Regions from separate parts of the Solibacillus sp. FSL W8-0474 genome, predicted to be linked through region 1. Evidence: predicted binding sites of a transcription regulator. Region 1 holds the regulator's gene; each other region holds the start of a gene.
What was found. The regulator Rex, encoded in region 1, represses fermentation and respiration genes when NADH is low (regulators of the CRP and FNR family bind a similar motif). The targets are predictions, from matches to a motif close to TTGTGAAATATTTCACAA.
Positions count from the first base shown of each region.

Region 2: NYE67_RS10330 (DUF1641 domain-containing protein) is a predicted target of Rex. The motif match lies at 2,934-2,951, and genes of this name have one in related genera.
Region 3: yeiL (transcriptional regulator YeiL) is a predicted target of Rex. The motif match lies at 2,600-2,617, and genes of this name have one in related genera.

Region 1 covers NZ_JBBOQJ010000001.1:3,695,229-3,700,404, reverse strand. The annotation lists gene tsaD (tRNA (adenosine(37)-N6)-threonylcarbamoyltransferase complex transferase subunit TsaD) at 1-187, shown strand, start outside; gene NYE67_RS18700 (ABC-F family ATP-binding cassette domain-containing protein) at 755-2,695, opposite strand; gene NYE67_RS18695 (redox-sensing transcriptional repressor Rex) at 2,909-3,541, shown strand; gene tatA (twin-arginine translocase TatA/TatE family subunit) at 3,625-3,852, shown strand; gene tatC (twin-arginine translocase subunit TatC) at 3,869-4,690, shown strand; gene NYE67_RS18680 (CPBP family intramembrane glutamic endopeptidase) at 4,798-5,176, opposite strand, start outside.
Region 2 covers NZ_JBBOQJ010000001.1:2,097,134-2,102,309, reverse strand. The annotation lists gene NYE67_RS10350 (MFS transporter) at 1-308, opposite strand, end outside; gene NYE67_RS10345 (LysE family translocator) at 425-1,051, opposite strand; gene NYE67_RS10340 (VOC family protein) at 1,559-1,927, shown strand; gene NYE67_RS10335 (GNAT family N-acetyltransferase) at 1,942-2,604, opposite strand; gene NYE67_RS10330 (DUF1641 domain-containing protein) at 3,006-3,434, shown strand; gene NYE67_RS10325 (NAD(P)/FAD-dependent oxidoreductase) at 3,467-4,654, shown strand; gene NYE67_RS10320 (serine protease) at 4,775-5,176, shown strand, end outside.
Region 3 covers NZ_JBBOQJ010000001.1:2,600,663-2,605,838, reverse strand. The annotation lists gene recD2 (SF1B family DNA helicase RecD2) at 1-273, shown strand, start outside; gene NYE67_RS13150 (NupC/NupG family nucleoside CNT transporter) at 616-1,848, shown strand; gene yeiL (transcriptional regulator YeiL) at 1,905-2,573, opposite strand; gene NYE67_RS13140 (MFS transporter) at 2,679-3,827, shown strand; T-box leader at 3,882-4,089, shown strand; gene alaS (alanine--tRNA ligase) at 4,156-5,176, shown strand, end outside.

The DNA.
Region 1 (5,176 bases):
GCTACGTACAGCATTGGAGAAAGCATTTAAAGAAGAAGGTATTCCGTTTTTCGTACCACCGTTAAAATTATGTACAGATAATGCTGCTATGATTGGTGCAGCTGCCTATCAAATGTATCAAGCAGGTATTCGTGGGGATTTAGCTATGAATGGCCGTCCTGGTATGGAACTAAATAGTTGGAAATAAGGACCAAAAGCATGATAGAACGGAATTATATTATTTCCGTTCTATCATGCTTTTTTATGGGAAAAAATAAAGGGATAATTGTTTTAGTGTATTGCAATAATATAAGAAAGTCGAAACTAATAATTTATGATAGATAAATCTCATTTATAACAAGATTTTATTCAATGTTGAATTTTTCTGAAAATTATCCACAGATAAAGTTAATTAATCACAAAAAAGTTGTACGAACATGCGTACTTATGCACAAAGTGTTAATAACTTGTGGAAAACATGTGACTTATCTATATATAGTGGTGTCTTTTTCACATCGGATTGTGTATAACTTTGATTTTAATTGTGGATAATGTGGAAAACTATGTTGATATGTTGGTAGAACTAGATTTGTATTGTGTATAAAATTGTGGAGAAATTTGTAGAAATTTGGCGTATTGACCTATATATATGATTATTATGTAGATAGGAAAATTATAGAATTAGTATTATACAATAATAATGAGAACTAGAGTTACTTACAAAAGAGGCTACAGTAAAAAAGAGTGCCCAAAATTTCTTTTGGACACTCCTTTACTATAGTTGTTCTAGTTCGTCATTTAATTCAAGCCATTCCATCTCAAGTTCCTCGTGTTGCTGCTTTACTTCATTTAATTCAGATTGTATCGATAATGTTTTTTCGTGGTCTGAGTAAATGGCAGGATCACAAAGTTGCTCTTCAAATGTTGCAATAGTGTCAGCCAATGCACCCATATTTACTTCGATTTCCTCGACAGCACGGCGAATTTGGCGTTCTCTCTTTTTCGTATCTTTATCAATCATAGATGTCGATTTCATTTGAGTATTTTTTTCTGCCGCATTTTTTTCAGTTGCAGGTGTTTGCATAGCAGCCAGCTCTTGAAGTTCTTCTTTTTTCTCTAAATAATAGTCATAGTCTCCTAAATATTCAAAAGAACCTGTGCTGGATAGTTCAATAACTTTAGTTGCGATCCGGTTAATGAAGTAACGGTCGTGTGAAACGAAAAGAAGCGTCCCTGGATAATCGATTAATGCATTTTCCAATATTTCTTTACTGTCTAAGTCCAAATGGTTTGTAGGCTCATCTAGTACAAGAAAGTTAGATTTTTGCATCATTAATTTTGCCAGTGCAAGACGTGCTTTTTCGCCACCGGACAGTGAGTTTACAGATTTCGCCACGTCATCGCCACTAAAAAGGAAGCGCCCCAAAATATTGCGGATATCTTTTTCGTTTAATAATGGCCATTCATCCCAAAGTTCACTTAATACAGATTTATTGGAATGGAGTTTTGCCTGTTCCTGATCATAGTAGCCAATTTGGACATTCGTACCGTAACGAATATCTCCTGCAATTGCCTGTATATCCTTAACGATTGTTTTTAATAAGGTAGACTTGCCGACACCATTCGGTCCGACAAGGGCAATGCGGTCTTCCCTAAATACGCGCATTCGAATATTTGTCGAAATTTCCTTTTGGGAGAAGCCGATTGATAAATCATCAATGGATAGTACATCATTTCCACTTTGACGCTCAATAGTAAAGCCAAAGTTCGCACTTTTTTCATCGCCATCCGGAGAGTCCATCCAATTTGTTTTTTCCAATACTTTACGACGGGACTGTGCCATTTTGGTTGTCGAGGCACGTGCTAAGTTTTTTTGAATGAATGTTTCAAGCTTTGATTTTTCATCCATTTGGCGTTCATACATTTTTAAGTCCCGCTCATAATTTTTTGCCTTTTCTTCTAAATAACCACTGTAATTCCCAACATATTTAGATACTTTCGTACGTGATACTTCATAAACGATCGACACGACCTGGTCTAAAAAGTATCGGTCATGGGAAACGATTAAAATTGCACCTTCATATCCTTTTAAATACCCTTCTAGCCATGACAATGTCTCAATATCCAAATGGTTTGTCGGTTCATCCAAAATCAGTAAGTCCGGCTTTGATAAAAGAAGCTTCGCAAGGGCTAGGCGTGTCCGTTGTCCGCCGGAAAGTGAGCGAATCGGCTTATCATAGTCCTCAGGGAAAAACTGCATCCCATGTAATACGGAACGTGTATCGGCTTCATATTGGTAGCCACCTGCATCTTTGAAGTCATGCTGTAATTGGTCATATTCTCCAGTAACCCGTGTATATTGTTCAGTGTTTTCATAGATGCTTGGATCTGCCATTTGTTTTTCTAACTGGCGCAGCTTCTGTTCTTGATTTTGTAGGCTTGAAAAAATTGTCATCATTTCGTCCCAAATTGATAGCTCTGAATCGATTCCTGCATGTTGCTCCAAATAGCCGAGTCGTATATCTTTCGGAATAATAATTTCACCTGAGTCGTAACTCATTTGCCCGGCAATTATTTTTAATAACGTTGATTTCCCTGCACCGTTTCGACCGACTAATGCAATACGATCACGGTGTTGAACTTCCAACTTTACACCACTTAAAATTTCATCGGTAATAAAGGATTTATATAATTGATTTACTTGTAAGACAATCATTTTTACACCTCAGTTTCTCCTATTTAGTTTAATGGAAGGGAACATCGTACGCAACGATGGATACTTTACTTGTTGCTAGTAGTTTAGTAAGATTAACTTGCTTCTGCTCAAATTAGAGAGCTCAGACAAAGAGTGCTGGATTATGTAGCAACACCTGAATGACCAACATAATGTTGGCCTAACAATTTTCAAATGTACATAGGAGGAGAATGTGTGAAACCAGATATAAAAATTCCACAAGCAACGACAAAAAGACTTCCTCTTTATTATCGGTTTTTAAAAAACTTCTCAAATGAAGGTAAAAAGCGTATTTCATCACAAGAATTAAGTGATGCGATGAAAATAGATTCAGCAACGATTCGACGTGATTTTTCTTATTTTGGGGCACTCGGTAAAAAGGGGTATGGCTATGACGTACAATATTTGCTAGAGTTTTTCCGTCAAACATTGGACCAGGACGAAGCGATGAATGTTGCGTTAATAGGAGTCGGTAACCTAGGGAATGGTCTACTAAAATATAATTTCCAAAAAAATCATAATACACGTATTGTTGTCGCATTTGATACGAAAGCACCTCTTGAAGGAACGACAGTTAGCGACATCCCTGTATTCCATCCAGATCGTTTAGAGGAAATGTATGAAGAATTTGGCGCAGAGTTAGCCATTCTTACTGTCCCATCACGATCTGCCCAAATGATGACAGACCGTCTTGTTAAAATGAATGCAAAAGGGATTTTAAACTTCACGCCTGTACGATTATCCGTACCTGATACATTAAAAGTAATGAACATCGATTTATCGGTAGAATTACAGGCACTTATTTATTTAGTGCGAAATTCAGGTTAGTAACAAATTGTTCACATTACTATAAATAGCAAATTCTAGTTAATTACTGTAAAATGTACATAATAATAGAGGAGGTGGCTATAGTGGTTGTGCATTTAAATGCGATTGGACCGGTGAGCCTAATTATCATTGGACTTATTGCTTTATTAATTTTTGGACCAAAAAAATTGCCATCATTAGGTCGTGCAATGGGGACTACTTTACGCGAGTTCCGTAGCGCTACGAAAGGCTTGACAGATGACGATGATGATTTTGATAACAAGAAAAAAGTTATTGAACATAAAGATAATGAAAAAAATGACGTTAAGTAAATAAGGAAGTCTTACTATGAATTCAAGAGAATTAACTGTAGTTGAACATATGGAGGAGCTTAGAAAGCGCTTGTTTTTCGTGGCGATTTTCTTTGTAATGGCTCTTTTTGTAGGGTTTTATACAGCTAAACCACTAATTCGACACATTCAACGTAGCGATTTAGCTGCTAGTTTTTCCATGAATGCATTTAGTCCGGCAGATCCTTTAACTGTTTATTTACAAGTAACCTTTATTGTGGCAGCAGTCATTGTGTCTCCGCTTTTGCTTTATCAGCTATGGGCTTTTATTACTCCTGGCTTGCATGAAATGGAACGTAAAGCGACTTTGAAGTATATCCCTTATGCATTTGTTTTAGGTATTGGAGGAATTGCCTTTGCCTACTATATATTATTCCCGTTTATTATGCGCTTTATGACGGATTTATCGGCAGACTTGAATATTACACAAACAATTGGTATTAACGAATTCTTCTCTTTTTTAATCAAGCTGGTAGTACCGTTTGGTATACTATTTCAATTGCCTGTTGTTACATTGTTTATATCCCGTCTTGGTATTATTAATCCTAATCTCATGATAAAGTTTCGTAAGTATGCCTACTTTGTTTTAATCGTTATTTCAGTACTGTTGGCACCGCCTGATTTAGTATCGAATATTATTATTGCGATTCCGCTTTTTATTTTATATGAGATCAGCATTGTCATTTCACGTATCGGCTATCGGAAATACGAAGCGGCCGAAAAGGAACGCATATTAGAAGAGGAAGAACGTGAACGTGAGCTGCAAGTAGAAGAGTTACTCGAACAGCAACGTCGACAAATGGAGCAAATGAATAGTTAAGGTAAAACGCTATCAAAAGGGGTAGCGTTTTTTTTATTGTAAAATACTGCAGTCCATATTTATGGAATTGAAAAACCCGCTATTCAATCTATAGCGGGTTTGAAAAATTATACTTGAAACTTATCTGCATTCATCTGAACAAATGTCACGAACCCATTTAAAAGGATATGAGCGATAATCGGTGTGAGAAGTCGCTTTGTTTTAAAATATAAAAATGAAAAAATCATACCACAAATGGTATAAAGTAAAATGTGAGTGAAGTCCATATGAATGGCAGCAAAGATGATAGCACTAATAATGCTCGCAATCCAGAAGTTATAATTTTGAATAATTGAACCGAAAATAACGCGACGGAATACGAGTTCTTCCAAAACTGGTCCTAGAAATACGGTAGCAACAATCATGATAGGTGCTACTTTTGTGACATTCATAATTGCTTCTGTATTTTCTGAACCCATATCAATTCCTAAGGCGAGCTCTATATAC
Region 2 (5,176 bases), 1.6 Mb from region 1:
GGGTCATCCATTTTCCAGGAAGCAAACCCGGCAATAAGACCACCGATTAAAGCGAGGATTAAACTAGGCAATATTACCATTTTCCTTCCAAATCGGTCTGATAAATAACCTGCTACAGGTATAAGGAAAATTGCTGCAATAGAATAGCTTGTAATAATCATGCTTGACTGAAATGATGTGATCCCGACCTTGTCTTCGAGTATCGGGAGCACCGGTATAAGCATGGAATTTCCCAGTGTCATGATAAGAGGAATTGAAGTTAAACTGACAATACACCAGACACTTACTTGAGCCTTACTTTTGTCCATTACCACACCTCGACTAATTTGTTTATTTATAAGGTATGGTTTCATTTCGGGTATTTTATGCGCCTTAATTATTTGACAAGTTTTTCATATAACAATTTAAGTGTTGTCCGCATGCATTAAAATAACATTTGGAAAGCCATTTTGCCGAAGTATAGTCCGAATCCGATCATTAATATGGCTGAAACGAAGGAAACGATTTTCAAAAGCCTCGTGGATAATAATTTTCGTGCGACACTTGAGAAAAAGGACATAAGAAAATCCACTAAAATAATACCAACTAAAATGGCGATACTAAGTATTATGATTTGATAGATTGTAGTTGAACCCGCATTTTTTGCAAGGATGGAGCCATATATCCCAAGCCAAAAAAGAATCGTTAGCGGATTTAGCAGCGACATGAAGAAACCGGACATAATTGATTGTCTAAGACGTGTTCTTTTTTTGGTATTTGAATCCATCTCAATTTTATGTAGCGATAGAAGATTTTCTATACCTGTATACAAAAGGACAAAACAGCCGAAAGACCAAAGTATCGTTTTCAATAATTCCGATTCAATAAATTGTCCAATCCCAAAATAAACAACAAACATATAGATGATATCGGTTACTATGGCACCGAGACTAAAAAACCAGGCATGAAAAAACCCATTCTTCAAACCCGTATTTAATAAAACGGTCTTAACAGGTCCGATTGTTGCAGCCATAGATACGCCTAAAAAGACATACGTCAAGATAGAATTCATGAATAGCCCCCCAAGAAAATGATTTCCTTGCATTTTATTCCGAGCCAATGACTTCTAGGACTAGTTAAAGGGAAAATCAAATAGAAAATGTCATGAATAAATAAAATAGCTTAGATTAATTGAGTTTTGATTTTAGAAGGATGGACAATGAGTAGTTATGGTTATGGTGGAGGAGATTGAAGTGTGTAATGAGATAAATAGCGGAAGGAATTTCCCTTATTTCGAAAATAAAATAAAAAGTAATCAAAATAAGGGAAGTAATTTCCGCTATTGACCTAAAAAACATGTAATTTCATGATTTTATTTGAAATAACGGTAAAACATTCCTTTATTTAACCTAGAAATGAGCTACATCATTCAAATAACGGTAAAGCCTTCCCTTATTTTAGAGAGGGCATTCACACTTTATAAGAAATAGTTATGGATTTTCATAAATAACCCATAATTTTATTTATATACCATATTACATATAATAAAATTAGTCTTAATACTTAGGGGGATATATATATGATTATAGGATTACATCATGCTCAAATTACGATACCAAAAGGTGCCGAAGAAGAAGGAAAAAATTTTTATTGCCATGTTTTACAGTTAGAAGAAATTCAAAAGCCAGATTCGCTTCAAGGAAGAGGGGGCTTTTGGTTACAAGTTGGTAGTACACAAGTTCATGTAGGAACAGAAGATGGTTTTGACAGATTATCAACGAAAGCCCATTTAGCATATGAGGTAGAAGATGTATCCTATTGGAAAGAAGTATTGATTGAAAATGATATAAAAATATTAGATTCAGTGCCTATTCCCAATTTTGAACGTTTTGAGTTTAGAGATCCTTTTGGAAACAGAGTCGAGATGATAAGTAACACTAAAAAATAGCTTAAGTAATACACCTATTTAAACGGATTTCTCCACTCCATTAGCACACCGTAATGACAGGATTCTTCGTCCTCCAAATAATTGGTTATGACCTGGACAGGGATTCGTCCACAGCGCAGTAAAAAGGAAATGACAGAATCCTGTATATCGCCGTTTACTACGGACTGAACGTATAGTTCCGGTGTCATGTCATTTTCATAACGATGGTAGCCGGGCATGCGACTTCCTCCTAATAATCTTTCCAGCTTGAGATGGACGACTATGTCATACATCGATAACATGAGCCATTTTCCTAAGCCTAACTTACGATAAACAGGACTTACACAAATATCAACTACATAAAGTGTATTGCCGTTTTGATTGTGATTTCTAATATAACCGTTGTCTGTTATTTCCTCCCATGTATGGTGCGGTGCATTCATATCAAAGTCGACAAGCAAGGCTGTCATAGAGCCAGCAAGTTTACCTTCCACTTCAATACACAATGCACCTTCTGGAAATAGCGCAGTATGATTTTTTAATTGCTCCGTATTCCACCATAATTCTTCGGGGAATGGAGGGGGGAAACATTCTTTTTGAATGCGGATTAATTCAGCGAAATCCTCTTCCCGATAATTTCGAATCGTCGCAGGGAACGGTTTACTTTCATTGGATACATATAACTCTTTATAATACATTGCTCCGCCTCATTTCCGGTTTGGATTAAGATGTTTGCGCAAGTATTTCTAAGTTGTAGCACTCCGCTTTTATAAGTTTCTTCTTATTAATTACTGCATAAATTTATTTACCTAAAAAAATTATCGCAAAAAAATACTTCATTAAAATAAAATATAAAAGAATAATTCAACCCGAAAAATCACAGAATATCTCTTAAAATACATAAAAATAAAAGTTTTTAATCGGTTCAAATTACAGAATATTCGATTATTTTATTTTTCCTAATTTTATTTCATTTTTCTAATTGTAACAAGTGATTCTTTGTGCTATCGTTGCTTAATGAATGGGTATGTGAAAGGAATTACAAATAAGTATGAACTTTCGTTAGAAAAAATATTGGTGTTGGCAAAGGAGAGTTATTATGTCAGAAATGAATAATCAGCAGGTAGAAAAAGTGTCTGTTACACAAGAACAATTAGACGTATTAGACCAACTATTAAAGCCAGAGGTGCAGGCTTCATTGACTACTTTGGTAGATAATTTACCGAAATTAGCTGAAATGACAACTTTATTAACAAAAGCGTATGATTTCGCATCAAGTGTTGCAACAGATGAAACGCTAAAAAATGATACAGTAGCTGCAGTTACTGAAATGGCAAGCCCAGTAGTAGGAACAGCAAAATCTATTGCTCAAACTGCAATTGAAGCGAAAGACCGTGCTGAAGTAAGCAATGAAACAGTAGGCGTATTTGGCTTATTAAAAATGTTGAAAGACCCTCAAGTACAAGGGGCATTACGTTTTGCAAATGCATTTTTACAAGTAGCAGCTGAACGTAAAGAAACGAAATAATTGCATAATCTATTTATTGGAGGATATTGATCATGGTAACTAAAGAAATCGTTATTTTAGGTGCTGGGTTTGCCGGTGTATTAGCTGCTCAAACAGCTCGCAAATTTTTAACTACGAATGAAGCGCGTATTACAGTCGTAAACCAATTCCCAACACATCAAATTATTACAGAATTACACCGTCTTGCAGGTGGAACAATTAAAGAAGGCGCTGTATCTTTATCACTTGAAAAAATCTTCAAAGGCTTAGATATTAACCTTGAAATCGCTAAAGTGAACAGCTTTAATGTAAATAATAAAGAAGTAGCACTTTCAAACGGCAAAACTTTACAATATGATACGTTAGTAGTTGCTTTAGGAAGCCAAACTGGATTCTTCGGTATCCCAGGCTTAGAGGAAAACTCTTTCGTATTAAAATCTGTTGATGAAGCAAACGCTATTCGCGAGCATATTGAAGCTCGTATTAAAGAATACGCTAAAACTAAAGATGAAGCAGACGCGACAATCGTTATCGGCGGTGGCGGTTTAACAGGTGTTGAGCTTGTAGGTGAAATCGTTGACCACTTCCCGAAAGTAGCGGAAAAATACGGTGTACAATTCGAAGACCTAAAAATCAAGCTAGTTGAAGCAGGTCCAAAAATTTTACCAGTATTCCCGGATAACTTAATCGACCGTGCGACAACTTCATTACAAAAACGTGGTGTTGAATTTATCACGTCAACTCCTGTTACAGGTGTAGAAGGAAATGTAATTCAGTTAAAAGACCGTGAGCCAATCGTAGCTAATACATTAGTATGGACTGGTGGGGTTGCACCACTTCCAATCGTAGGTGAATCTGGTTTAGCAGCAGATCGCGGTAAAGCGACAATCAACGATTTCCTACAATCAACTTCTCACCCAGAAGTATTTGTAATCGGTGATGCTTCAGCACATATTCCTAACCCGGGCGACCGTCCAACTTATGCACCAACAGCACAAGTTGCATGGCAGCAAGGTGAAGTAGCAGGCTATAACATCTTCGCTCAAATTAAAGGCGCAGATTTAAAAGAATTCAAATTCACAAACTCAGGTACTTTAGGTTCTTTAGGACGTAAAGACGGTATCGCTACAATTGGTGCTAACAATACGCAACTAGTAGGATTACCAGCTTCACTGATGAAAGAAGCTTCAAATGTTCGTTATATGACACATATTAAAGCGCTATTCGGTTTAGCGTATTAATTATATGGCATACTAGAAAGTTTATTACTTTCTGGTATGTCTTTTTTTTAGGAATAAATTTCACTTTTTTAGTAAAAACCTATTATAATGGAATAAAATGATTGATGAGGTGATATATAGTTGAAATATTTTGAAGCATCCAACTCTTTATTTCTTTTAAATGAGCAACAGCGGAACCAATTTTCAAGACTTGAATACTATGATTACTTTTATCACTTAATTCATCCAGACTTCCATTCCTTATCATTCGCTAATTTTAGTTTAAGTGATTTATGGGTTTACTATTATTTCGAGGAAGTTCCTATTATAAATTCCGAGCATGCGCTCCACTATTTATTAAGAAATTTTATGCTAAATGAAGTCCTGATCAGTTCGAAATTTAAACGTTTAAAGAAAACGACAATCGGTTCCTATACCAATGCTTTAATGGCAGCTGTTCTCACAGTAAATCTGTTTATGGATATTTTAAGCGAGCTTCTCAGTTCCATACCGAAAGAAGAAAGCGATTTTTACATGAAATTT
Region 3 (5,176 bases), 1.1 Mb from region 1:
TTAACACGACTAACAACATTAAAGGCTCGACTTGATCCTGAAATTACAGAAATACAGGAAGTAAATGAAATACCGGAAAAAGAGGTAAAAACAGAAGGAATTAGTGAAAAAAAACAATCAAAAACATCTTCTGAACAGTTAGGTCTACTAAATACTACCTCCTCACATAAAATCGGAGAATCATTACCGAATCATTTAACAGTGGAAACTGCACCGTATATTCATCCATTAATAGGCATGAATGACATTTCTCCATATGATTTTAATGAATAATAAAACCAGCTATTTTTTTCATTTCTGAATGAAAATAGCTGGTTTTTTGTTGTATTAAAGTTTGTTTGACTTCAAAATACTTTATAATATGTGGATTGTTTATCTTCATCGAAAAAGGGAAATGTTTTTAAAATATAATAAAAAGTTAAGGGAATTATGACATGACACTTTTAAACATTAAAGTCGCAAAATATAAATGTCAGAAGTTTTTAAAGAAACTATTAATTAATAATATGTATGTGATTATGTTAGTATAATAAAAACGTATATGATGTCCGAAGTTTGATGTCAAATAATGTAAAATGAAAAGGTTTACAAAATTAAAGGAGAAGGTGCGCAAACATGGATTTCGTTTGGGGAATCATAGGTATTGTTGGAATCGTAGCGATTGCTATAGCATTGTCAAATAACCGTAAAGCAATTCAGTGGAGAATTATTATATCAGGTTTAATTGTACAACTAATTTTCGCATTTATCGTATTAAAGTGGTCATATGGCCGTGAAAGATTAATGCAACTTTCTGAAGGGGTACAAAAGTTAATAAGTTATGCAAATGAAGGGATTTCCTTCGTATTTGGCGGATTAGCAGATCCGAATAATGTTGGATTTGTTTTTGCAATGAGTGTATTAACGATTATTATTTTCTTCTCTTCTTTAATCTCTGTTCTTTACTATCTAGGGATTATGCAATTTATCATTAAAATTATCGGTGGCTTTTTATCAAAAGTGTTAGGAACAACAAAAGCAGAGTCGGTGAATGCTGCTGCTAATATTTTCGTTGGTCAAACAGAAGCACCGCTTGTAATTCGTCCATTTTTAAATAAAATGACAAAGTCACAAATGTTCGCTGTTATGACTGGTGGTCTTGCATCGGTATCAGGTTCTGTATTAATCGGGTATTCTTTATTAGGTGTGCCTCTTGAATACTTATTGGCTGCAAGTTTCATGGCCGCTCCAGCAGGTTTGGTTATGGCAAAGCTAATGATTCCTGAAACAGAAGAAATCGATGAAGCAGATTTCAAACTAGAACGTAATTCTGAAGCGACAAACGTTATTGATGCTGCTGCATCCGGGGCATCTGACGGTTTAAAATTAGCAGTAAACGTTGGTGCAATGTTACTAAGTTTCATCGCATTAATCGCATTGCTGAATGGTATTTTAGGTGGCGTAACTGGCTGGATAGGTAACTTTACAGGATGGACAGCCTTAGATAACGTAACACTTGAAGGTATTTTAGGATATGTATTTGCTCCATTAGCATTTTTAATTGGTGTACCATGGGATGAAGCAGTTCGCGCCGGTTCATTTATTGGTCAAAAATTAATTTTAAATGAATTTGTAGCGTATTCTAACTTCGGTCCTGTGATTGGTGAATTTTCGGATAAGACAGCTATTATCATTTCATTTGCGCTATGCGGATTTGCTAATTTAAGCTCAATGGGTATCTTAATTGGTGGTCTTGGCGGTATGGCTCCTGAAAAACGTAGTATGATTGCAAAACTTGCGGTTAAGGCAGTTGCTGCAGGTACGTTAGCATCTCTATTATCAGCTGCTATTGCAGGTATGTTTATTTAAATAAGAAATTATTATATAGGAGACTGTGCTAAAACTTAGTTTAGCGCAGTCTTTTTTTAGTAAGTAATTTCGCTAGCAAGCTTTTCTAGTACTTGTCGATTTGTTAGGACATAACCCCGATCTTTCTTCGTTAAGTATCCTTCTTCGCAAAATTGTGCCAGAACAAATAATAAATGTCGGTATGATACCCCTAAATATTCGCATACCTCTGTATGTTTTTCTTTATAGAATTGTTTATCAGACGATAGTAAAATGAATGATGCCAGTCTATTTTCTAATGGATAAGCCTGGTTTTGAGTATATTTGGCTGTCATATCCATAGTTTTTTGACTTAAAAAAAGACAGAGCATTTTTAAAAATACCGGATCAGCTAATAATTTTTCTTTCACTTCACGGATGGAAATTGCAAAACAAATGGATGTTGTAACGGTCTGGATGCCTTTTGAGTAACGTTCTGCATTTAATAATTCCATTTCTCCCATAAATGTAGGAGATGTTATAAAATCAATTAGAGAAATTTTCCCGTTTTTATGTGTAACATATAATTTTGCTTTTCCTTCAATCATGTAATACAAATAGTCGGGAAAAGAATGCTCATGAAAAATATACTCCCCTTTATCAAATTCATAAACTTGTATAAAAGGATTAATATCAAATGAAAAATATTGAGAAATAGGGTATTGCTCAATATAAGGTTTACTTTCTTCTAGTGATAACTTTCTCAAATTATAAAGCAACTCCTTAATATAAAATATGAGATATCTCACATTATTGTACAAATTGTCGTGCTATTATTCAACATTATAAGAATGGAAGAAGGCTATATTATTATGAACAATCAGCGTTGGCTGGCAAAGAATTTTTTTATGTTCTTTATTACGTGGGGTATATTTTTACCTTATTGGACAGGCTGGCTTATTAATGACAAAGGTTTAACCGTTTCAGATGCGAGTATTATTATGGGGTTTGGTTTAGTTGCACGAGCAATCTCGACAATCCTTATTTTCCCGTATGTCTCAAAAATAATGAGCAATAAAAATGTACTTATATTCTTCACAGTGGCATCTTTAGTAACCGCACTACTTTATGTACCTATCGATTCTTTTGTAGGCTTATTCATCATGACGATGCTTTTTAGTGCATTGTATCCTGCATTATTACCTGCAGTGGAAAGCAGCGCAGCGACATTAATGCAGCAAGGTGGAATTCATTATGGTAAGGCACGTTCACTAGGTTCATTTGGCTATGTAGTTGCTGTATTAATTATTAGTATGATTACAGGAATGTACGGCGAACAAATGATTTTATGGGCGATGATTTTCGGTTTAACTGCATTATTAGCAATTCAACTAATGCCCGCCCCAAATGTTTTGAGCTTAGCTCCTTCAAAGGAAACTGGAAAAGCATTATCGATGAAAGGGCTATTTGATGTAAAAAGTTTTATTGTCGTATTATTTGTAGTGATCTTACTTCAAGGGGCACATGCCTCTTACTATAATTATGGCTATATATATTTACAGGAGTTAAACGTAAACCCCTTTTATATCGGAATGATATTGAATGTCGCAGTGTTATTTGAGATTATTTACTTTTTAAAAGCAGATACGTTCTTAACGAAGTGGAAGCCATCATCGTTAATGTTATTGGCAGCGGTTGGTTCAACTGTACGTTGGATTATGATATATGCTTTTCCAAATATGCCTATGTTTATTGTGTCTCAGGCACTTCACGCACTGTCATTTGCAATGGCGCATTACGCATTCATCCGCTACATATCTCAAGCATTACCGAAAGAACAAATCCCGAATGCACAGGGGATTTATTCTGCGCTTGCAATGAGTTTAAGTGCTGCGATCTTAACGCTTTTAGGTGGAGCTCTGTATGAAGTTGAACCTAGTTTGGCATTTTTAGGAATGGTTATTTGTACAGGACCAGCTATTGTATTGATACTATTGACGAAAAATCGTTTTAATTATTAAGGAATGCGGATTGACAGCACGTAGTCAATTTTCTATAATGAAGAACATATATTAATGAAAACGATGATGGAACAAGTACGTATTGGACTTCGTGAGCAGAAAGAGATTTCTTGGCTGAAAAAATCTCCGCGAAAATTACGGAAAGCTACTCCAGAGTGCAGCTAATACCTGCCGTATGCTTACGTTATAAGCACTTGAGATATAATGCTTTATGCATTATAAATTAGGGTGGTACCACGAGATAACAGTCTTCGTCCCTTTACCGGGATGAAGGCTTTTTTTGTGCCCAATTCATCGTACTTCAAAAACATTACAGGAGGATATAATTATGACTACAAAAACAATGACAGGTTCTGAAATTCGTCGTCTATATCTTGATTTTTTTAAAGAAAAAGGACATCATATTGAACCATCCGCACCATTAGTGCCAATTAATGACCCATCACTTTTATGGATCAACTCGGGAGTTGCGACATTAAAGCCATATTTTGACGGACGTATTATTCCGGATAACCCACGTATTACAAATGCACAAAAATCTATTCGTACAAATGATATCGAGAATGTAGGGAAAACAGCACGTCACCATACTTTCTTTGAAATGCTGGGGAATTTCTCAATCGGGGATTACTTTAAAAAAGAATCAATTCATTACGCTTGGGAATTTTTAACGGACGAAAAATGGATGGGCTTTGATCCGGAAAAGTTATCAGTAACTATTCACCCGGAAGACCAAGAAGCTTATGATGTATGGCACAACGAAATCGGTATTCCGAAAGAGCGTTTAATTCGTTTGGAAGGAAACTTCTGGGATATCGGAGAAGGTCCATCTGGTCCGAACTCAGAAATCTTCTATGACCGTGGTGAAGCATATGGTTTTGGGGCACCTCCAGAAGAAATGTATACAGGTGGGGAAAATGAGCGATATTTAGAAGTGTGGAATTTAGTGTTTTCTCAATTCAATCACAATCCTGATGGAACATATACGCCACTGCCGAAGCAAAATATTGATACAGGTATGGGTCTGGAGCGTATAGTTTCTGTTGTACAAAATGTACCAACGAACTTTGATACAGATCTATTCATGCCAATCATTGAAAAAACTGAAAGCTTTGCTAACCGTTCATACAAACGCCCGCACGAAGTAGACTTAAAAGAAATCTTCGGTTCAGCAGAAGATATTAATACACCGTTCAAAGTAATTGCTGACCATATCCGTACAGTAGCATTTGCAATTGGTGACGGAGCATTGCCATCAAACGAAGGACGAGGCTATGTATTACGTCGTTTATTACGTAGAGCAGTTCGTTACGCGAAAAAAATCGGTATTGAAAAGCCGTTTATGTTTG